Regions from separate parts of the Rahnella sp. RFA10(1/100) genome, predicted to be linked through region 1. Evidence: predicted binding sites of a transcription regulator. Region 1 holds the regulator's gene; each other region holds the start of a gene.
What was found. Region 1 encodes PurR, which represses purine synthesis genes. Its sites were predicted from a motif close to CANGCAAACGTTTGCNTG; they were not measured.

Region 1 (7,995 bases):
CATTGTGGCGCACAACGCGAATTTTGATCACAGTTTCCTCATGGCAGCGGCCGAACGTGCCGGGCTGAAACGTAATCCGTTCCACCCTTTTGCTACGTTTGATACTGCCGCGCTAAGCGGGCTGGTACTCGGGCAAACGGTGCTGGCAAAAGCCTGTATCAGTGCGGGTATCGATTTTGACAGCAGCCAGGCACATTCTGCGTTGTATGATACCGAGCGCACGGCCGAGTTGTTCTGCGAACTGGTAAACCGATGGAAACGCCTTGGCGGCTGGCCTCTGGTGCTTTCAGACGAACAAGCCGAAGACGAAACGGCGTCTGAAGAAAATCAGTAATGACGACTTTCCGGCGGACTGAAAACAAAAAAGAGCGACATCATGTCGCTCTTCATATTTTCTGGTCGAAAAGCCGGTGATCTTCCGTAGTATTACTCTTCAGAAGATTTGTATTTCTCAGCAGTTTCTTTGATCAACTGCTGCAACTCGCCGCGCTGGAACATCTCAACCACGATGTCGCAGCCGCCAACCAGTTCGCCGTCCACCCACAATTGCGGGAACGTTGGCCAGTTAGCAAACTTTGGCATCTCAGCACGGATGTCCGGGTTCTGCAGGATATCCACGTAAGCAAAACGTTCGCCACAGGCAGAAAGCGCCTGAACAGCCTGAGCAGAGAAACCGCAGCTTGGCAGTTTTGGCGAACCTTTCATGTACAGCAGAATCGGGTTTTCAGAAACTTGCTTCTGAATCTTTTCAATAGTTGGAGTAGTCATTTCTTGCTTCCTCAAGCCGGTACAGGCTGTCACGATCATTGCTCTTCACGCGCAGCACAAAGAGACGGTGTACAATCACAATACCTTCTATTGTAACGACGGCAGCCATCAGATAAAAACGCCATTTTTTGTGGGGTCTTCCTCAGTGCTGACAATTTATTTAACCATTTTTAGCGGGTGCGCTCAGGCTCACATATTTAAACATTCATCGGGAATAACATTTCCGGCGTTCATCAATCCGATCAAATTTGCAGAATTCCACTGATTAACTCAAATATTAACATCATGAAAAACGGTCATTTTTTTGACTAAAAATGGCGGTTATTTCGACATAAAAAAAGCTATTAACTTTTTCTCACAATATGATCTAGAATCGAGGCAATTCGTGCTTTTTTGTCGGGTTCTTTTAGGCAATACTCTGACATCCCTGATGTTTAACCTACCACTCATGGTAACGAAGCTATGCGCTTACTGTTCACGCTTTTTGTGCTGCTCTTTACCCAGCTGTTTTTAAATATGGCACATGCGTCGCCACAGACTCGTGTCTCTGCCGATCAGCGTAAAAGTCATGTTAATCAGGCTGCGCCGGAAGAACGACGAAAGCGAAAAACGGTTGCTGCGAAAAACAGTAAAAAAACGAAAACCGCGCCCGTCACAGAACAAAAAACTCAGGATAATAATTCGAAGAAGAAAGTGAAAAGCACCGAACTGGTTAAACGAAAGACCACGACGGAGAGAAGCGCCAAAACGCGGGCCGAAAGTAAAAAAGAAAAGACACTCAAGACCACGCGGGCCGAGAGCAAAACAGAGAGACATAGCAAAACCCGTACCCTCGCGAAAAACAGCACGGAAAAGGCCGGTAAAAAAGAAGCCTATGGCCGGCACCGTAAAGGTAAGAAATTCGAAGAAGACAGCAAACCGATTACGCTAAGTGCAACACATAAAAAACGCTATCAGCATGCTCAGCAAACGGCCATGACCAAACTGATGCACCAGGTAGGAAAACCGTATCGCTGGGGCGGAACCTCGCCGAATACCGGTTTTGATTGCAGCGGCTTAGTTTATTATGCTTACAAAGATTTGATCCGTATAAAAATGCCACGTACAGCGAATGAAATGTATCACCTGCGCGATGCCGCTCCGGTCAAACGCGGCGAACTTGAAAGCGGTGATCTGGTGTTCTTCAGAATCAATAACCGCGGCGCGGCAGACCATGTTGGGGTTTACGTTGGCAACGGCAAGTTTATTCAGTCTCCAAGAACGGGCGAAGACATTAAGATTACTTCTCTTGGCGATGATTACTGGCAAGACCACTATGTAGGCGCACGTCGGGTAATGACCCCTAAAACGATCCGATAATAAACAATTCGTTAAGTCTGAAGGTTCGCTAATCAGCCATTGAATAGCATTTAACGAAGCGTTTCTGCAGGGAAGAACATCGGCGGTAACGGTCACTGCGTAACATTGAAAAGGGCGACGCCTGTGACAGGCGTCGCCCTTTTTTATGGCGGATCACTTATTGAATCAGTTCATTATTGCAGTGAAGCTGAAAGCGATAATCATAAGCAAAGCGCATACCGTGGTGATCAACGATAATTTCAGGTTGCTGTCCATCAAACCCCCTTTCGGATCAAATTGTGGCATTTCTTAATACCACACTCATTGTGTGCCAACGCATTTTCTCATAATTAACCTTTAAAATCTTGTGTTGAATGACAATGCGTTCCTGAGAATTTTGCTTCCACTTTCCTGCATTATAAGAGAAAATTGTCGGTTAACACGTCTGTGTGCCGGTCGATTTCACCCGAGAGCATTTCGCGCCTCATTCTGAAGAATCCACCCAATGATTTCACTGCCCTTTGAGAAGCCAGCAGTTAAATCCTCGCAGGCAAACGATTAACATAATGCTAACGTGCTGAAGCACGTGAGTTCAGGAGTCATTGTTTACATGGCAACGATTAAAGATGTCGCAAAGCGCGCTGGCGTTTCCACTACAACCGTGTCGCACGTCATCAATAAAACACGTTTCGTCGCCGAAGAAACCAAAGAAGCGGTTCTCCTTGCAATCAAAGAGTTACATTACTCTCCGAGTGCTGTAGCCCGCAGTCTGAAGGTCAATAACACTAAAACCATCGGCCTGCTGGCCACCTCAAGCGAAGCGCCCTATTTTGCCGAAGTGATTGAAGCCGTGGAAAACAGCTGCTTCTCCAAAGGCTATACGCTGATTTTGTGTAACTCGCATAATAACCTGGAGAAACAACAGGCCTACCTGCAAATGCTGGCGCAAAAACGCGTCGACGGCTTGCTGGTGATGTGCGCGGAATACCCTGATGAATTGCTCAATATGCTCGAAGAGTACCGCTCGATTCCCATGGTGGTCATGGACTGGGGTGAAGCACGCAAGAACTTTACCGACAGCATTATCGATAACGCTTTCGAAGGTGGTTACATGGCCGGTCGTTATCTGATTGAACGCGGTCATCGTGATATTGGCGTGATCCCCGGGCAACTGGCGCGTAATACCGGCGGCGGCCGCTTCCAGGGTTTTGTGAAAGCACTGACTGAAGCCAATATTCCTCTTCGTGACGAATGGGTAGTTCAGGGTGATTTCGAACCAGAGTCTGGCTACCAGGCAATGCATAAGATTCTGATGCAGAAGCATCGTCCGACTGCCGTGTTTTGCGGCGGCGATGTGATGGCAATGGGTGCAATTTGTGCCGCAGACGAACTCGGCCTTCGCGTTCCTCAGGATATTTCCGTGATCGGGTACGACAATGTGCGTAACGCCCGTTACTTCTCCCCGGCGCTGACAACCGTGCATCAGCCGAAAGAACGTCTGGGTGAAATGGCCTTTACGATGTTACTGGACAGAATTGTCAGTAAGCGTGAAGAGTCCCAGACCATCGAAGTGCATCCGAAACTGGTCGAGCGCCGTTCAGTCGCCGACGGCCCGTACCGTGATTACCGTCGTTAACAAATCACAAACGCCTGCCTGTGCAGGCGTTTTTTCTAATCGCGCAGCCATTCCTGATTCATGGTGTCTGTATCGCCCATGTATTCCAACAGCCAGCTCAGTGAAGGTGAAGGATTGCTTTGATCCCACGTCAGGCAGCACGGGCTGTCAGGGAATATATTCTCCAGTGCCAGCACCTGTAATTTTCCCTGTTCAATCCACGGCATGACCCGGTGAACCGGCATCATACCCACGCACAATCCTTCAGTCAGGCATTCCAGCGCACAGGTCCAGTCCGGCACGACCAGACGCCGCTGGTTATCGAGCGTCCAGGTATCACGCTTCGGCAATGTCCGGGAAGTATCTTCCAGGCACAATGCCGGATAAGGTCGCAGTTGATCATCGTTCAGCGCACCGGATAGCTGCGCCAGCGGATGTTGCGGGCTGACGACACAATGCCAGTCCATAAATCCCATATCACGAAAACTGAAGCGCCCGCCAACCGGTATCGCGCGCGTAGCGCCGATCGCCACGTCTGCACGCCCGTCGACCAACGCATCCCAGACACCGTTAAACACTTCCGAGTGAATAATGAGTTCGGTATCTGCAAAATGGCGATAAAAATCGAGCACCAGACGCCGTGTCCGTGCGGGTTTGACAATCCGGTCGACCGCCACACGTAATTCGCCGCGCCAGCCGTTCGCCACCTGCTGACACTGCCGGCGGGTGGCTATCATTTTTTTTGTCATAACCCGTGCTTCATCGACAAAAACCTTTCCCGCTGGCGTCAGCACTACATCACGATGTCGACGTTCAAACAACGGCACGGCCAGCCATTGTTCAAGCTGGCGGACGGTGTAACTGATGGCAGAAGGCACACGGTGTAAGTCCTGCGCAGCTGCACTAAAACTGCCGGTTCTTGCGACAGCATCAACCACTTCGAGAGCGTATTCTGACCACATAATCCAGCCTTCAATTTTTTTGATAGCAGAGTGCAAATATTAACGTTTCACAAGCCTGTTATCAAAGCGTTAAACTCCGCCCCCGGTATGAAATCTGCGTCACATCATCTGCAATAAATAAATTAACGAGACAATAATGAAACCCTCCTTTGGATTTATGCTCTATCTTGCGGGTCTGAGCATGCTGGGCTTTTTAGCCACCGATATGTATCTGCCTGCGTTCAGTGCCATGCAAACCAGTCTGATGACCAGCCCCGGGATGATCAGCGCAAGTCTGAGCATTTTTCTCGGTGGATTTGCTGTTGGTCAGTTGCTGTGGGGGCCACTGTCGGACAGAATCGCCCGTAAACCGGTATTGCTTCTTGGTCTGATACTTTTTGCGTTCGGCTGTCTGGGTGTTATCTGGGTTGAGAATGTACGCGCTCTTCTGGCTCTGCGTTTCTTACAGGCCATAGGCGTGTGTGCTGCCGCAGTCACCTGGCAGGCTATCGTTGTTGACCGTTTTTCTGCCGATGTGGCAAAAAAAACTTTTGCCAGCATTATGCCGTTAGTGGCGCTTTCTCCGGCTCTTGCACCGTTGCTGGGTGCCTGGGTGCTCAATCATTTTGACTGGGAAGCTATTTTTGCCCTGCTGACCGTCGTTGCCATCGCTTTAGTGCTGACGACGCTGACTCTGCATGAAAACAAACCGGCAAAAGACGCAAAGGCAGATAAAACCGGCTTTACGACTTTATTGAAATCGCCTGTTTACAGCGGGAATGTCATGATTTATGCCGCCTGTTCAGCGGGTTTCTTTGCGTGGCTGACGGGCTCACCGTTTATCCTGAGCGATATGGGCTATTCACCCGGTGCCATCGGGCTGAGCTATGTTCCACAGACTATCGCTTTCCTGCTCGGTGGTTTTGGTTGCCGTGTTCTGATCAACAGGCTGGACGGCAATAAAATTCTGCCATGGTTACTGACTGGTTACGGCATCAGTATGGTGGCCTTGTTCTGTGTGGCTATGTTCACAGATGCCGGGCTGACAAGTTTGCTGATCCCTTTCTGTCTGATGGCTTTGGTGAATGGTGCAACCTATCCAATTGTTGTCGCAAATGCATTAATGCCATTTCCTGCTAATACAGGTAAGGCGGCAGCGTTGCAGAATACCTTGCAGCTTGGGCTTTGCTTCCTTGCCAGCATGCTGGTTTCCGCATTTATTGTGCACCCGCTCATGGCGACAGTCACGATCATGCTGTCTACACTATTGTTGGTAGTTTTGGGCCGCTGGCTCTCTTTACAGCATAAAAATGTACGAGACGATGAGCAGCCACCGGAGCAGGAAACTCAGACTCTGCACGCAAATCAACAGTGATAATACCCTAATGTAACAGTCACTTAGCGGGCATTTTCATTGATTACGATTTACTATTGAGAATGCCTGCCAGCGAGCCTATACTCAACAAAACCAAATAAAATAGCATTTTTACAAAACTTTTATTACATACTTAAGCCAGACGCGCGGACGGTGTCACACTTATTTTTTGAATACTTTTCACGGATGATTTTCCTGCCCGTCTTCCAGCGCGCAGGCGTTCTTCTTAATTTCCTCTGTTGGTGTCGAATATCGGGCGAGACGCTAGTCGTCTGTTCTCATAAAGACCTGCAAAAATAGCCTTTGCTTTTCCCGGCAGGTTAATAAGTCAGAAGAGAAAGTGATGGAGAAGCTATGAGTTCATCGTGTATAGAAGACCAAAGCATTCAGGACAATCAATGGTATCGGATCGCCAGTGAGATGCTGGCGATGGCAGATATTCAGGTAAACGGTAATCGTCCTTTCGACCTTAAAGTAAAAAACACTGACTTCTTTAAGCGTGTTTTACAGGAAGGTTCTCTGGGCCTCGGTGAAAGTTACATGGACGGTTGGTGGGAATGCGACCGTCTGGATATCTTTTTCCAGCGTGTTATCCGTGCCGGTTTGGAAAATAAACTGCCCCACCATTTCAAAGATACTTTACGTGTCGCCGCAGCACGCCTGACTAATTTGCAATCGCGCAAACGGGCGTGGATTGTCGGCAAAGAGCATTATGATCTGGGCAACGATTTATTTACGCTGATGCTCGACCCCTACATGCAATATTCCTGCGGCTACTGGAAAGAAGCCACTACGCTTGAAGAAGCGCAGGAAGCAAAACTCAAAATGATCTGCGACAAGCTGCAATTAAAACCGGGACAGCGCCTGCTGGATATCGGTTGCGGTTGGGGTGGGTTATCTGAGTACGCCGCCAAAAATTATGGCGTAAGCGTTGTAGGTGTCACGATTTCTGCTGAACAACAAAAACTGGCTCAAAAACGCTGTGAAGGGCTGGATGTCACTATCCTGCTGCAGGATTACCGTGACCTGAATGATCAGTTTGACCGTATTGTTTCTGTCGGGATGTTTGAACATGTGGGTCCGAAAAATTATCAGACCTATTTTAATGTCGCCAAACGCAATATTAAACCTGACGGTATTTTCCTGCTGCACACCATTGGTTCTAACAAAACAGACCTTAATGTCGACCCGTGGATTGATAAATACATCTTTCCCAACGGCTGTCTGCCCTCTGTTCAGCAAATTGCACATAACAGCGAGTCACTGTTTGTGATGGAAGACTGGCACAATATTGGCGCTGATTATGATCGCACACTGATGGCATGGAATGAACGCTTTCAGAAACACTGGCCGGAACTGGCGGAAAAATACGGTGAACGTTTCCACCGTATGTTTACCTACTACCTGAATGCCTGCGCCGGGGCTTTCCGCGCCCGGGATATTCAGTTGTGGCAGGTTGTCTTCAGCCCGGAAGGCGTTGATGGAGGTATCCGCGTACCACGCTGATGATCTTCGGTTTGCCAATAAAAAAAACCGGACATTTATCGTCCGGTTTTTTATGCACGCCATTTTTTATTCGAATAAAAAGCCTGAGATGCTATTGCGCTTTATCGATCATCGCCTGCGCCGTGGCGATAGCCGCTTCACGGCTGGCTAATACACGTTCTACCGTATCGACAATCGCCTGGGTTTGCGGGTCGATTTCGATATTAATTTTGTCACCCAGACGTTTTGTGCCCAACGTCGTGCGTTGCAATGTTTCCGGAATTAAATGCACACAAAAACGGGTGCGGGTCACTTCACCGATAGTGAGACTAATACCGTCAATACCGATATAACCTTTATGTAATACATATTTCATCAAATCTTCATGCGGCATGCGAAACCAGATCTGACGGTTATTTTCTGAGGTCAGGATTTTTGCCACTTCTGCCGTGCAAATAATATGACCAGACATT
Region 2 (7,995 bases), on a different contig from region 1:
AGCAGTAAAATACCGGCGAAAATAATCAGCACCACGCTCACCGACAGCGTGCGGGAAAGCCCGACATGTTGCAGACGCACTGTCGGCCACTCCAGCAAATAGGCGAGCACCATCGCCACCAGAAGCGGCGCCAGGATGCCATTGAGGAAATAGAGAATGCAGAAACCTGCGACCAGAATAGCCAGCAGTGCGATAGCCTGCGGATCCGTAAAGCGACGGCGATACCACTGTAATAACATATCCAACATCAAGAAAACGCTCCTGTAATTTCGGGTCCGGCATATGCGCGCTGTTCGTTCCCTGCGCGCTCAGACACAAGTAACTATTTAAAAAGTTCGTTGTCACACAACTGTAGCTTCGGAGTGTTTTAAACTCTCACGCGGATAGCTACTATAGAGACCGGCGCAGAGAAAAGCGCAAGAAAATAACAGTCTGGCTGACTGTTCGCGAAAGAAAGGCTCGTAAAGCTCATCGGTATCGCGGTTAACTTATTGGGAAGCAAATGTTTATGGTTATGCGGTTGAAAAAAAGAGTGATTGCCCTGTGTCTGGGTAGCCTGCTCGCGGGTTCCATACTGCCCGCCGGTGCAGATGACAGTTCATTCTGGTCAACTCCCGCGGGTCCCGCAAAAAGCATTAACTCGCCCTTAGCCCCGCCGGTGAGCGACCAGTTACCGGACATCGGCACTACCGCAGGCGGCACGCTCAGTATTAATCAGGAATTACAGATGGGCGATTTTTATGTCCGTCAGATGCGCGCCAGCACGCCGCTGATTAACGATCCGCTGCTCAATCAGTACATCAACGAACTGGGGCAACGGCTGGTGGCGCATGCCTATTCCGTACGCACCCCGTTCCATTTTTTCATCGTTAATAACGATGAGCTGAACGCCTTTGCCTTTTTTGGCGGCAATGTTGTGCTTCACTCTTCGCTGTTCCGCTACACCGATAACGAGAGCCAGCTGGCCTCCGTCATGGCGCACGAAATTTCCCACGTAACCCAGCGCCATCTGGCGCGTGCGATGGAAGACCAGCAACGTAACGCCCCGCTCACCTGGGTGGGCGCGCTGGGGTCGATTCTTCTGGCGATGGCCAGCCCGCAAATGGGCATGGCGGCACTGACCGGTACCCTGGCCGGCACGCAACAGGGCATGATCAGTTTCACGCAGGGCAATGAGCAGGAAGCTGACCGTATCGGCATTCAGGTCTTACAGCGTTCCGGTTTTGATCCGCAGGCTATGCCAGCCTTCCTGCAAAAACTGGCGGATCAGGCAAGTTACTCGACCCGTCCGCCGGAAATGCTGCTGACTCACCCCCTCCCCGACAGCCGCCTGGCCGATATCCGTAACCGCGCCAACCAGATGCCGCACCCGATTGTGCAATCCTCACAAGATTATCTGATGGCAAAAGTGCGCATTTTGGGCATGTACGGTTCCGAGAGTTTCCCGTTGTCAGATGACTATCTGCAAAAACTGAGTAACGGCAATATCCGTGAACAACTGGCGGCAAAATATGGCCGTGCATTGCAATTTTACAAAGCCAAGAAGAATGATCAGGCACGGACCTTACTGGATCAGTTGCTGATACAGTATCCGGGCAATGAATGGTTGCTGGATTTAGCCACCGATAATGATATCGACAGCAAACGTGCACCGCAGGCGATTGCGCGTCTGGAACAGGCCGGTGCGGCCAGTAGTTCCAACGCCGTGCTGCAACTCAACCTGGCCAACGCCTATCTTGAGGGCGCCAAACCCGCCAATGCCATGAAAATTCTCAACCGCTATACTTTTAATTATCCGGGCGATCCGAATGGCTGGGATTTGTTGTCTCAGGCCGCTGCGGCACAAGGACTGCGTGCGCAAGAACTGGCTGCCCGGGCAGAAAGCATGGCGTTAGTCGGACGTCTGGATCAGGCGATTGAGATGCTGAGCAATGCCAGCGCATTACAAAAATTAGGCAGTCTGGAACAGGCCCGTTACGATGCACGAATCGATCAGCTTCGTCAGTTACAGCAACGGTTCCGTCAGTATCAGAAAGGCTGATCCCAGGGCCAGAATGGAGGAAATCTTATGCAACACGATGTCGCAATCTATCATAATCCGGCATGTTCAAAGAGCCGCGAAACCCTGAAATTGCTGGAAGCAGAAGGCATTGAACCGGAAGTGATTTTATATCTGGAAACGCAGCCGTCTGTGGATAAGCTTAAGGAACTGCTCGGGCTGCTGGGCTTTAGCTCAGCACGCGAACTGATGCGTAAGGGCGAGCAAATTTACAAGGACATGAATCTGAAGGATGCTCATCTGAGCGAGGACGCGCTTTTACAGGCAATGGCTGATCACCCGCGGCTGATTGAACGTCCGATTGTGGTAGCCAACGGCAAGGCGCGTTTAGGGCGTCCGCCGGAGCAGGTGAAAGAGATTTTATAACCCCCCGCTTTCCGTTCGGGTTCAGCTAACGAACCCGGACATTCCTTCCCGTTACAGCCCGAGAATTTCTTTCACAAACGGGATTGTCAATTTCCGCTGCGCCGTAATAGAAGCGCGATCGAGCTGATCAAGGGTCATAAACAGCGTACGCATTTCCCGGTCGAGACGCTTAAGCAGAAAACGGCCCACGTCTTCCGGCAGTTCAAAGCCGCGCAGTTTAGCGCGCAACTGCAATGCCTGAAGCTTTTCTTCATCGGAAAGCGGCTGAAGTTTGTAGATTTGTCCCCAGTCCAGACGGGAGGCCAGATCCGGCAGGCTGAGATTCAGCTGACGCGGAGGACGATCGCCGGTAATAAACAGGCGCGTACGACCGGTTTCAAGAATGCGGTTATAGAGATGAAAAACAGCCGCCTCCCATTCATCATCACCGGCAATGCCTTCAATATTGTCGATACAAACCAGCGCCAGATGTTCCATACCGTCCAGGACTTCAGGCACAAAATAAGCGCGTTTATCCAGCGGCACATAACCGACCGCTTCACCGCGTTGTGATAATTCAGCACAAGCCGCATGCAGCAAATGGCTGCGGCCACCGCCTTCGCGTGACCAGAAATAAATATAGGTGCCGTGTTCCTGATGCAATGCGCTCTGAATGGCAGAAAGCAGAGAAGGGTTTTCCCCCGGATAAAAACTGGCAAAGGTTTCATCATCGGGAAGATAAAGTGGCAGGGAAAGCTGTGCCGGCGTATTCAGAAGCACCTCAACCAAAGCGGCATGATGACCGCAGATGTTGTCACGTCAAAAAAAAGAACTGCCGAATTCTAGCAAGGATCCGCGGTGAAATGAACTGTGCCCGGTGCAACCGCTTGCGATCCGAGCACCCGACCGGCGGGTTATGTGCCCGCCGGCCAGGGATTGACTTAAAAACGCCCGGATCAGACCGGCGGATTTTCCCGCTCATCATCAACATCAATGATCTGTTCTTCACCACGGAAAATCTCGATCACTTTGAACAACAGACTCAGGAAAATGCCCACGATCGTTGCCAGCGCCATACCTTTCAGCTCTGCTGCACCAATGTGGATCTTCGCGCCGCTGACACCGATAATCAGGATCACCGCCGTCAGGATCAGATTCTGTGCTTTGTTGTAATCAACCTTCGATTCAATCAGCACGCGGATACCGGATGCGCCAATCACGCCGTACAGCAGCAAAGAAACGCCCCCCATCACGGGCACCGGAACGGCCTGGATTGCCGCCGCCAGTTTGCCGATACAGGAAAGCAGAATGGCGAGGATAGCCGCGCCGCCGATCACCCAGGTACTGTAGACCTTGGTGATGGCCATGACGCCGATATTTTCACCATACGTGGTGTTTGGCGTTGAACCAAAAAAACCGGATAACACGGTCGACAGGCCATTAGCCAGCATCGAACGGTGCAGGCCCGGATCACGCAGCAAATCTTTCTTCACAATGTTTGCCGTCACAACCAGATGCCCGACGTGTTCGGCAATAACAACCAGCGCCGCAGGCAGGATCGTGAGGATAGCGACCCATTCAAAACGTGGCGTATAGAAGGTTGGCAGCGCGAACCAGTGCGCGTTTTCAATGGCAGAAACATTCACCACGCCCATGAAGAACGACAGCGCATAACCCACCAGCACGCCAATCAGGATCGGGATAATCGCCAGGAAGCCGCGGAACAATACGGAACCGAGAATAGTCACGGCCAGCGTCACCAGCGAAATGGTAATGGTGGTGGAATCCACCGCAGCGCCATCAGCAGGCAGCAACCCCGCCATGTTCGCCGCCACGCCCGCCAGCTCCAGCCCGATAACGGCTACAATTGCGCCCATTGCCGCCGGAGGGAACATCACGTTAATCCAGCCAATCCCGGCTTTCTTAACAATCAGCGCCACCAGACAAAACAACAGACCACAGGCAATAAAGCCGCCCAGCGCCACTTCATACCCCATCGGCAACAGCAACAGCACCGGAGAAATAAACGCAAAACTTGAGCCGAGGTAGGCGGGTATCTTCCCTTTACAGACAAATAAATACAGCAAAGTCCCTATGCCATTGAACAGCAGCACTGTTGCCGGGTTGATCTTGAACAGAATAGGCACCAGAACGGTGGCACCAAACATGGCAAACAGATGCTGGAAACTCAGGGGAATCGTCTGCAGCAATGGCGGACGTTCGCTTACCCCGATGACACGACGGGTCATGAATGTGATCCTCTCAAAGGTGTTTGTGATGTTGTGTTAAACAGAACCTTTTGCTCTGCATAATTCGGGTTGCAGAAAGGCGGCCAACCCGTAAGCCCCGGAGACACAGATAATTATGCGCTCAGGGTGAACAGGCACAGCCACGCATCCGCAGCCTGAAGTATGACGAGCAAAAAAAAGCCGACTTCTCAGTCGGCTAATAACTTATTTCGTACCAAATATCTTGTCGCCCGCATCACCGAGCCCCGGGATGATGTAGCCTTTATCATTGAGCCCCTGATCCACCGAGGCGGTGTACAGCTCAACGTCCGGGTGTGCAGCTTCCAGAGCGGCGATCCCTTCCGGCGCGGCAACCAGCACCAGGACTTTAATACTCTGGCAGCCAGCTTTTTTCAGCAGGTCGATGGTCGCAATCATAGACCCCCCGGTCGCCAGCATCGGATCAACCACCAGAGCCAGACGTTCTTCAATGTTAGAAACCAGCTTCTGGAAATACGGCACAGGTTTCAGGGTTTCTTCATCACGGTATACGCCGACTACGCTGATACGCGCGCTTGGAACGTGCTCCAGTACGCCTTCCATCATGCCCAGACCGGCACGCAGGATAGGCACTACGGTAATTTTCTTGCCTTTGATTTGATCAATTTCGACCGGGCCATTCCAGCCTTCAATCGTCACTTTTTCAGTTTCTAAATCGGCAGTCGCTTCATACGTCAGCAGACTCCCCACCTCAGAAGCCAGTTCGCGAAAACGTTTCGTGCTGATGTCATTTTCACGCATCAGGCCCAGCTTGTGTTTCACCAGCGGGTGTTTCACCTCGACGATCTTCATTATTTATTCTCCTAAGGTGGTTGAGCTGCAAAAAAAAATCGCGAGATTATAACGCCATTTTTTTTGAACGCCATACCAAATAGCCTGATCTGGATCAACTTACCCTGCTTCATTGAAGCCGCAGCTGCGTTAGCTGCTCTCTCTCACCCGAATCACTGACTCAAGTCAGCTCATCGGGATTCGCTCGTTTGCTGTCTTGCTGCAACTCCAATGACTTCGGCTAAGTGTTGTATTTTTAAGTATAGATAGTGACTCTGAATAAGGCGCTCGCAAACGTTTGCTTCCACTGTTAGAATTGCCCCGCTTTATTCTTCAACCACCAACCCAAACCGCCGTGGGGACTTCGCAGTGACCGACAAAACCTCTCTCAGCTATAAAGACGCAGGCGTAGATATCGATGCCGGTAACGCATTGGTAGACCGCATTAAAGGTGTAGTAAAACAGACTCGCCGCCCTGAAGTCATGGGTGGACTGGGCGGTTTTGGTGCCCTCTGCGCGCTGCCGCAAAAATATCGTGAACCCGTGCTGGTATCGGGTACCGACGGCGTTGGCACCAAGCTGCGTCTGGCGATGGATTTGAAACGCCACGATACTATCGGTATCGACCTGGTCGCGATGTGCGTCAACGATTTGATCGTTCAGGGCGCCGAACCCCTGTTCTTCCTCGATTATTACGCTACTGGCAAACTGGACGTCGATACGGCTGCCAGCGTGATCACGGGTATCGCAGAAGGCTGTAAACAGTCTGGCTGTGCGTTAGTTGGCGGTGAAACCGCTGAAATGCCGGGCATGTATCACGGCGAAGATTACGACGTGGCAGGCTTCTGCGTGGGCGTGGTGGAAAAATCAGAAATCATCGACGGCAGCAAAGTGGCTGACGGGGATGTGCTGATTGGTCTGGCCGCCAGTGGCCCGCATTCTAACGGTTATTCTCTGGTGCGCAAAATTCTGGAAGTCAGCAAGACCGACCCGGAAACCACCGATCTGGCAGGCAAACCGCTGGCTGATCATTTGCTCGCACCGACCAAAATTTACGTGAAATCGATCCTGAACCTGATCGAAAACGTGGATGTTCACGGCATCGTCCATCTGACCGGTGGCGGCTTCTGGGAAAATATCCCCCGCGTATTGCCGGACAACACGCAGGTGATTATCGATGAATCAAGCTGGCAGTGGCCGGATGTCTTTACCTGGTTGCAAACCGCCGGTAACGTCAGCCGTCATGAAATGTACCGCACCTTTAACTGTGGTGTCGGCATGCTGGTGGCACTTCCTGCAGAACTGGCCGATCAGGCGATTGCATTACTGAACGATAACGGCGAAAAAGCGTGGAAAATTGGCTACATTAAAGCCTCTGATGCCGCTGAACGCGTGATTATTGAATAAAACCAGTAAAACAACTGACTGATGACGGGTAGGAAAATGAAAAGGATTGTGGTTCTGGTATCGGGCGAGGGAAGCAATTTACAGGCCCTGATCGATGCCTGCCAGCAGGGACGAATCAATGCAACGCTTTGTGCGGTCTTCAGCAATAAAGCAGCGGCATACGGGCTTGAAAGAGCCCGTTCAGCCAATATTCCCGCGCATGCGCTGGATGTTAAAGCCTATGAAGACCGTGCGGCGTTTGACGTTGCGCTGGCCGATGCTATCCAAAGTTACCAGCCTGATCTGGTGGTACTTGCCGGTTATATGCGTATTCTGACCGCTGAATTCGTCCGGCGCTTTGCCGGTCGCATGATCAACATTCACCCTTCCCTGCTGCCAAAATATCCGGGTCTGCATACACACCGTCAGGCCATTGAAAATCAGGATGCCGAACACGGGACATCCGTGCATTTCGTGACTGAAGAACTCGACGGGGGTCCGGTAATTTTACAGGCTAAGGTACCGGTGTTTACTGAGGATACCGAAGAAGATCTGATCGCCCGCGTGCAAACGCAGGAACACAGCATTTATCCGCTGGTGGTCAGTTGGTTTGTTGAGGGACGTTTGTCGCTGCAAAACGGCCAGGCACTGCTGGATAACCATCCACTTTCTGAACGTGGATACGCGGAAGATTAATCTGCCATTGCATCACGATTTCACTATAAACCGGCCACGTGCCGGTTTTTTATTTTCCGTTATTTGACATTTGTTTACATTTCGCCCGATATAATGCCCGTCCCGGTGCACGTTTAAACGTCGTTTGTGCGCCGACCTTCATCTGAACCACGTTTGTTTCAGATTTTATATTTACGAAGGTTACCCTCATAAAACGGCTTGTATAGTTGAGGAACACCCCATGTTTAGCCATAACAGCGTCAGATTACGTCCACTGGAAAAGGACGACCTGTCGTTTGTTCATCGTCTTGATAATAACGCCAGCATCATGCGTTACTGGTTTGAAGAACCTTACGAGGCTTTCGTCGAACTGACCGATTTGTATAACAAGCATATCCATGACCAAAGCGAGCGCCGCTTTATTATCGAATTCGAAAGCGGACCGGTCGGCCTGGTCGAATTGGTGGAAAT
Region 3 (7,995 bases), 110 kb from region 1:
TTTCCTGATATTCCGCCTGTTCCTGACTGTCTGCGACGATCCCGCCGCCCGCCCAGCAGTAAATTTTACCCTGCGCGGTGAGCAGCGTGCGGATGGTAATGTTGCTGTCCATCGTGCCGCAGCAGCTCAGATACGCAATGCTGCCGCAATAGCCGTTGCGCCGTTGTGGTTCAAGTTCCTCAATGATTTCCATGGCGCGTACTTTGGGTGCACCGGTAATCGAGCCGCCGGGGAAACAGGCACGCAGCAAGGCGCTGGCGTGACAGGTTTCCGGCAAACGTGCGGTGACAGTGCTGACCAGATGGTGTACGGCGGGGAAGGGCTCGACTACGAACAGTTCCGGGACCCTTACACTGCCGGGTATCGCCACGCGACCAATATCATTACGCAGCAAATCGACAATCATCAGGTTTTCGGCGCGATCCTTTTCCGATGCGGCCAGCCGTTCTGCCTGCCGTGCATCCTCAGTCGGATCTGCGCAGCGGGGCATAGTACCTTTAATTGGCCGGGTCTGGATCTGCCCGTCTTTAAGCCAGATAAAACGCTCAGGTGAAAGGCAAAGAACGGCATTTTCCGCGAGACGCAGAAATGCGGAGAAAGGGGCACGGTTAGCCTGACTGAGGCGCAGGAAAGCCTGCCATTCGTCGCCACTGTATTCTGTTGAAAACCGTTGCGCCAGGTTAATCTGGTAGCAATCACCGCTGTGAATATATTCCTGAATCTTACGGAATTTTTCACCGTATTCCTCACGGCACATATTCGCCCGCCATGGCGCATGTAAACGGAAAAATGCCCGGGGAGCAGCGGGGCGCTGATACTCTGTCAGCCAACCTAAACGTTCAGAAATGTCACCGTGACAAATCAGCGTCAGACGCTGTAAATGGTGATCAGCAATCAGGGCCCAGTTATAAATCCCCACCGCCATATCCGGCAGGTTAATATCCCGCGCAGCCGTTTCCGGCAGTGTTTCTATACGACGTCCCAGATCATAACCAAACAGGCCCAGTGCACCGCCCAGAAAAGGAAAATCTGCGGTACGTTCTGCCTGTAAACCGGCTACCGTCAGTTGCTCTTCCAGTAATGCAAACGGATCTTCTTCCCGCGTTTCGGTCATGCCGTTGTGCTCAATGTGTGTTATCGCGCCACGTGTGGTGAGCGTGATCAGCGGATCGGCGACCAGAATATCGAAACGATTATGCTGATGCTGTGCCGAACCGGAATGCAGCAACATGGCCCATGGCAAAACTGAAAGCGGCGCAAACCCTTCGGTTAATGCGTCGGGCTGATAGGGTAGTGAATGGAAAACAACGGGCTGAGCGGATTGCATGACGGATACGGGTTTCTCTGGCGCAATGACGTATTTTCTCGGATCCTAACACAGATCGGCCTGCCTGAAAGCAGCGCAGGCGATTTGCGTTAATAAGGCGTATACTGTGCAACCCCGCACTGCGCGGGCTTTCATTATCACCCGTACAACAGGACACTCCCATGCTGACAGGTATGCCTTCATTATCACATCATGAACAAGAACAGGCCGCCGATCGTATCCGCCAGTTAATGGAAACCGGTATGAGCAGCGGCGAAGCCATTGCGACCGTAGCAGAAGAAATTCGCGAAACGCATAAAGGCGACCGTGTGACCGTCATTTTTGATGACGAAGACGAATAAGTACTGAGCCGGGGGAGCTTCTTTCCCGCAAAGAAAAACCGGACCCTTTTCAGGCGTCCGGTTTTTTTTCATCTCAGCGTCGGAAATGGCTTAGCCTTTAACGACTACCGCAGCCGCAGCCTGTTTGGCCTGTTCCACGGCGTCCTCAACGTTGTCCGCAATTGCCAGCGCCACACCCAGACGACGCTTGCCGCTGATTTCCGGCTTACCGAACAGACGGATCTGGTTGTAACCGGTCAGCGCATTTTCCAGGCCGGTAAACGTCACGTTGCTGCTGGTCAGTTCCGGCAGAATAACGGCAGAAGCGGAAGGGCCGAACTGGCGGATATGGCCCACCGGCAGGCCGAGGAATGCGCGCACATGCAGGGCGAACTCTGACAAATCCTGAGAAATCAGCGTCACCATACCGGTGTCGTGCGGACGGGGGGATACTTCGCTGAAGATCACATCATCGCCACATACAAACAGTTCAACGCCAAACAGACCTTTACCGCCCAGCGCTTTTACGACTTTCTCGGCGATATCCCTGGCGCGTTGCAATGCCAGATCTGTCATCTGCTGCGGCTGCCAGGATTCGCGGTAATCGCCGTCTTCCTGACGGTGTCCGATAGGGGCACAGAAATGAATGCCGTCCACGGCGCTAATAGTCAGCAGGGTGATTTCAAAATCAAATTTTACCAGACCTTCAACAATGACACGTCCGCCGCCTGCACGGCCGCCTTGCTGGGCGTAATCCCACGCCGGCTGCAACTGATCAGCCCCGCGGATCAGGCTCTGACCTTTGCCTGAAGAACTCATTACCGGCTTGATAATACACGGGTAGCCGATGGCGTCGATCGCCTGACGGAAAGAGGCTTCATCATCAGCAAACTGATAAGTGGAGGTGGGCAGATTCAGCGTTTCGGCTGCCAGACGACGGATGCCTTCGCGGTTCATGGTCAGGCGGGTTGCTTCAGCACAAGGCACGACGTTGTGGCCCCGTTTTTCCAGCTCGACCAGCATGCTGGTGGCAATCGCTTCGATTTCCGGCACGATAAAATCAGGGCGTTCGCTTTCGATAACCTGTTTCAGTGCATCGCCGTCCAGCATGTTAATTACATGGCTGCGATGGGCAACCTGCATCGCAGGTGCATCGGCGTAGCGATCAACCGCAATCACTTCCAGACCAAGACGCTGGCATTCAATTGCCACTTCTTTGCCCAGTTCGCCAGAGCCTAATAACATGACGCGGGTGGCGCCGGTGCGCAGTGCAGTACCAATGGTTAACATAGCTTCGTACCCAGATCTGTGTGAGGGAAAATAAGAATTTCGGTGCAAAGTATATCTGAAATTATTGCCAGCGAAAACGATTGCGCGGTGCCATTGATTGATTCAGGCGTGGAATAAAAGCGGAATTTACAGGATTTTTTTAGCCATTTTCTGTCGGTTAAGGCAGCCGGCGGGCGTCTCTGTTATCATTTAGCCAAACCATGGCGCCAGGTTTCCTGCCGCTGCCCCGATTTTTGCCTCACATAAAGAGTTATCGCCTTGAGCACGCATTCCTTTTCTGCCCTGACATTGCCCGCTGAGCAACTTTCTAACCTGAATGAACTGGGTTACACCGAAATGACCCCGATTCAGGAAGCATCATTGCCCGCCATCCTGCAGGGGCAGGATGTCCGCGCCAAAGCCAAAACCGGCAGCGGTAAAACAGCCGCTTTCGGTATCGGTTTACTGAACAGCATTATTGTTTCGCAGTTTGTTGCTCAGGCGCTGGTGCTGTGTCCGACACGTGAACTGGCCGATCAGGTCAGCAAAGAATTACGCCGTCTGGCGCGTTTTACCCAAAACATCAAAATCCTCACTCTGTGCGGCGGTCAGGCTATCGGGCCACAGCTTGAATCGCTGGTCCATCCGCCACACATTGTGGTGGGTACGCCGGGCCGTATTCAGGAGCACCTGCGTAAAGGCACGCTGAAACTGGACGAACTGAAAGTGCTGGTGCTGGATGAAGCGGACCGTATGCTGGATATGGGTTTTAGCGAAGATATTGAAGATGTGGTCAGTTATACACCGCAGGATCGTCAGACGTTGCTGTTTTCAGCTACCTATCCCGACGGTATTGAGCGTATCAGTTCTAAATTCCAGCGTCAGCCGTTGAAAGTAGAAATCGAAGGCGAAGATGACATTGCGGATATCCAGCAGATTTTCATCGAAGCCGACAAACATCAGCGTTTATTGCTGCTGGCCGCCGTGCTGTATCAGCATCAGCCTGCTTCCTGCGTAGTGTTCTGTAACACTAAACGCGACTGTCAGGAGGTGTGTGACGCCCTGACAGCGAAAGGCATCAGCGCCCTGGCGCTGAACGGCGACCTTGAGCAGCGCGACCGCGACCGCGTACTGGTGCGGTTCTCCAACGGCAGTTGCCGCGTACTGGTGGCAACAGACGTTGCCGCGCGCGGGCTGGATATCAAACAGTTGGGTCTGGTCATTAATTACGAACTGTCTTTCGACCCGGAAGTTCATGTTCACCGCGTGGGCCGTACCGGCCGTGCAGGCACCCGCGGACTGGCAGTCAGCCTGGTCACGCCGCAGGAGATGCCGCGTGTGACAGCGCTGGAAGATTATACGCGTCAGCGCTTTACCTGGCAGCCAGCCGCTCAGGCCCTGGCCGCGGCCCCGGTGGCGCTTGACCCTGAAATGGCAACGTTATGCATTGACGGTGGCCGTAAAGCCAAAATCCGCCCCGGTGATATTTTGGGCGCGCTGACCGGTGATGCCGGGCTGACCGCCGCTGAAGTGGGAAAAATTGATATGTTCCCGGTTCACGCTTACGTTGCGATTCGTCAGAAGAGCGCGAAGAAGGCGTTGCAACGTTTGCAGGAAGGGAAGATCAAAGGCAAAAACTGCAAAGCCATTATCTTGCGTTAACAGCGTTTCTTTTCGCTTTATGTCGGGCGTCTTATTGTTAATGTTGTGTTATTGCCTTGTTGAGGATTATATTAACTAACGCACATTATGACCATGCGTTATGTAGGGATATTGTCCGGCAGGGTCAACTGAATGAACGACAAAGACTGGGAAGACGAACGATGAAAAAGATAATCTTGGGCGTTGTGGTCGCAGCGGCAGGCATGAGCGGGCTGAGCCAGATTGCGCAGGCCGATGAGCCTGAAGTGAGAACGGCAACCGTAACGCCTTGTTCCACGGCAACCAAAGAGGATGTGGCTGCACTGGTTAAACGTGATTTCCTGCAAAACCGTATCCCGCGCTGGGATGCAGATAAAAAAGCGCTTGGGACGTCCACGCCGGTGGCCTGGGTGGTGACTGACAGCATCAGCGGCAGTAATGCAAAATGGAATGTCCCGTTAACCGTGCGCGGTGATCACACAGATAAAACCTACCAGGTAACCCTTAACTGCCAGATAGGCGAAATCAGCTATAGCGCGCCGTTATAGCCGGTATTAAGGCTCTGATTGCGTCCGTGATTTCTTCGCGGACGCATTATTTCCCCTGCATCGACGTCTCTTGGTTTCCCCGTCTAAACCTGTCACTCTTATCACACCACAAAGAGGACAAAGAGATCCCGAGATGATGACACCTCCAAAGGCTGAAAAACGCCCGCAAATTTTGAGCGTCCACGGCGATGACCGTGTCGATAATTATTACTGGCTGCGTGATGATGACCGCGCCGATCCTCAGGTTCTGGCTTATCTGACGGCCGAAAACGAATTTACCGGGCTGGCCATGCAACCGCATCAGGCATTGCGCGAAACCCTGTACGGCGAAATGGTTGCGCGCATCGCGCAACAGGATCATTCCGTTCCCTACGTCAAACATGGTTACCGCTATCAGACCCGTTATGAGCCGGGCAACGAATACGCCATTTATCTGCGCCAGCCTGCAGCAGAATATGAAAATTGGAGCACGCTGATCGATGGTAATGAGCGGGCCAAAGACAGCGAGTTTTACACGCTGGGCGGTCTCGATATCAGCCCTAATAATCAGCTGATGGCGGTGGCGGAAGATTTTCTTTCCCGCCGCCAGTATGACATCCGCATCAAAAAGCTCGATGATGAAACCTGGACGGAGGATCTGCTGAAAAACACCTCCGGCAGCAGTGAGTGGGCGAACGATTCACAAACGCTGTATTACGTCCGCAAACATAAGAAAACCCTGTTGCCGTATCAGGTTTACCGGCACGTGATCGGCACCGATCCGAAAACTGACAAGCTGGTATATGAAGAAAAAGACGATACGTTTTACGTCGGACTGGATAAAACCACGTCAGAAAAATATATTCTGATCCATCTGGACAGCACCACAACCTCAGAGATACTGCTGCTCGATGCCGATGATCCGCAGGCTAAACCACAGGTATTCCTCTCGCGCCGTAAAGATCATGAATATGCTCTCGATCATTACCTCGGGCATTTTTACATCCGCTCTAATAAAGATGGCAAAAACTTCGGCTTATATAAAAGCGAAGACGGTGTCGAAACCCGCTGGCAAACGCTGATTGCGCCGCGTATCGAAGTGATGCTTGAAGGCTTCAGCTTGTTCCGTGACTGGCTGGTGGTGGAAGAACGCCATCAGGGACTGACGCAGTTGCGTCAGATTCACTGGAAAACAGGGGAAGAAAAATCGCTGGCATTTGACGATCCGACCTATACCACCTGGCTGGCGTATAATCCCGATCCGGACACCGCATTGCTGCGCTATGGTTATTCTTCAATGACTATGCCGAGCTCACTGTTTGAACTCGATCTGGATACGCATGACCGTACGTTGCTCAAGCAGCAGGAAGTGAAAGATTTTGATGCGGCAAATTATCGTAGCGAACGTGTCTGGGTTACGGCCCGTGACGGGGTGAAAGTCCCGGTGTCACTGGTGTATCGCCGTGAACTGTTCAAGCCGAATGAAAACCCGTTACTGGTTTACGGTTACGGATCCTATGGCAGCAGTATGGATCCGGCTTTCAGCGGGAGCCGCCTGAGTTTACTCGACAGAGGATTTGTTTTCGCACTGGCGCACATCCGCGGTGGCGCAGAACTGGGCCAGCAATGGTATGACGATGGCAAGCTGTTCAATAAACTTAACACATTCCATGACTTCATTGATGTGACCAAAGAACTGGTCGCGGAAGGCTACGGTGACGCCGGACAGGTTTACGCCATGGGTGGCAGTGCGGGTGGATTGCTGATGGGGGTGATCGTTAATCAGGCGCCAGAGTTGTATCACGGCATTGTAGCGCAGGTGCCGTTCGTTGACGTGGTGACCACCATGCTTGATGAATCCATTCCCCTGACCACCGGTGAATATGACGAGTGGGGCAACCCGAACGACAAAGCATATTATGATTATATGCTGCAATACAGCCCGTATGATCAGGTTCGCGCACAGGCCTATCCGCATATGCTGGTCACCACCGGCTTGCATGATTCGCAGGTACAATACTGGGAGCCAGCAAAATGGGTAGCAAAATTACGCGAGCTCAAAACCGACGATAACCTGTTGTTAATGCATACCGATATGGATTCCGGCCACGGCGGGAAATCCGGACGATTCAAAGCTTACGAAGATATCGCGCTGGAATATGCTTTTGTGCTCGCCCTGGCAGACAACGCCTCTGTGGGCTGAAGTATGAAGGGGAAATAAAAAAACCCGCTCTCGGCGGGTTTATTCTACGAAGTCCATTGTTAAGCAGAAGCTTTCTTGGCTTTTTTCTCAGCCTTTTTTTCGGCCGGGGTCTTCAGTGGCTTTTTCTTCGCATTTTTTTTGCTATCCATTCCTTTACTCATATTCGCCTCTCTTAAAGCTGGTGGATTGGGTTGCTCTGCTATTTACTGCTTAAACCGCTCCGGTTGCAAGCGTCTTTGTGAATTTTCTTCGCTCCTGCCTGGCTGCTTTATCGATGTTACGGCCGGGGCGGTAAGTGAAACTGCACGATAAGTATGCGAACGGCATGCAAAATAACGATTTTTGCTCATAACATCTTGTCGTGGGCTAGCCGATGCGCTGTTATGAAGATGAATGCACATCAATCAATACACTGGCCAAATAGAACAGGAAATGTCATGCCAAAATTAAAAGGGTTGTATCCGCCCAGGGAAGCTTATGCCAGTGGCATGCTTGATACGGGGGATGGTCACCAAATTTACTGGGAGCGCAGCGGAAACCCGAAAGGCAAGCCAGCAGTATTTCTCCACGGCGGGCCCGGTGGCGGCTGTTCATCGGTACACCGTCAATTGTTTGATCCCAATGATTACGACGTCATGCTGTTTGACCAGCGTGGATGCGGACGCTCAAAACCGCACGCCAGTCTGGAAAACAATACAACCTGGCATC

Region 2: purM (phosphoribosylformylglycinamidine cyclo-ligase) is a predicted target of PurR. The motif match lies at 5,751-5,768, and genes of this name have one in related genera.
Region 3: purT (formate-dependent phosphoribosylglycinamide formyltransferase) is a predicted target of PurR. The motif match lies at 3,007-3,024, and genes of this name have one in related genera.

Annotation. Positions count from the first base shown of each region.
Region 1 covers NZ_SEWR01000001.1:972,323-980,317, forward strand. The annotation lists gene rnt (ribonuclease T) at 1-334, shown strand, start outside; gene ETV65_RS04285 (Grx4 family monothiol glutaredoxin) at 427-768, opposite strand; gene ETV65_RS25300 (hypothetical protein) at 749-877, opposite strand; gene ETV65_RS04290 (C40 family peptidase) at 1,231-2,127, shown strand; gene purR (HTH-type transcriptional repressor PurR) at 2,717-3,742, shown strand; gene punR (DNA-binding transcriptional activator PunR) at 3,778-4,683, opposite strand; gene punC (purine nucleoside transporter PunC) at 4,820-6,037, shown strand; gene cfa (cyclopropane fatty acyl phospholipid synthase) at 6,392-7,543, shown strand; gene ETV65_RS04320 (riboflavin synthase subunit alpha) at 7,635-7,995, opposite strand, start outside.
Region 2 covers NZ_SEWR01000014.1:29,729-37,723, forward strand. The annotation lists gene ETV65_RS24010 (AI-2E family transporter) at 1-248, opposite strand, end outside; gene ETV65_RS24015 (M48 family metallopeptidase) at 509-2,041, shown strand; gene arsC (arsenate reductase (glutaredoxin)) at 2,069-2,425, shown strand; gene hda (DnaA inactivator Hda) at 2,477-3,184, opposite strand; gene uraA (uracil permease) at 3,361-4,653, opposite strand; gene upp (uracil phosphoribosyltransferase) at 4,858-5,484, opposite strand; gene purM (phosphoribosylformylglycinamidine cyclo-ligase) at 5,833-6,870, shown strand; gene purN (phosphoribosylglycinamide formyltransferase) at 6,907-7,545, shown strand; gene speG (spermidine N1-acetyltransferase) at 7,766-7,995, shown strand, end outside.
Region 3 covers NZ_SEWR01000001.1:1,084,988-1,092,982, reverse strand. The annotation lists gene pabB (aminodeoxychorismate synthase component 1) at 1-1,327, opposite strand, end outside; gene ETV65_RS04865 (YoaH family protein) at 1,489-1,668, shown strand; gene purT (formate-dependent phosphoribosylglycinamide formyltransferase) at 1,759-2,937, opposite strand; gene dbpA (ATP-dependent RNA helicase DbpA) at 3,196-4,578, shown strand; gene yebF (protein YebF) at 4,740-5,105, shown strand; gene ETV65_RS04845 (prolyl oligopeptidase family serine peptidase) at 5,239-7,287, shown strand; gene pip (prolyl aminopeptidase) at 7,725-7,995, shown strand, end outside.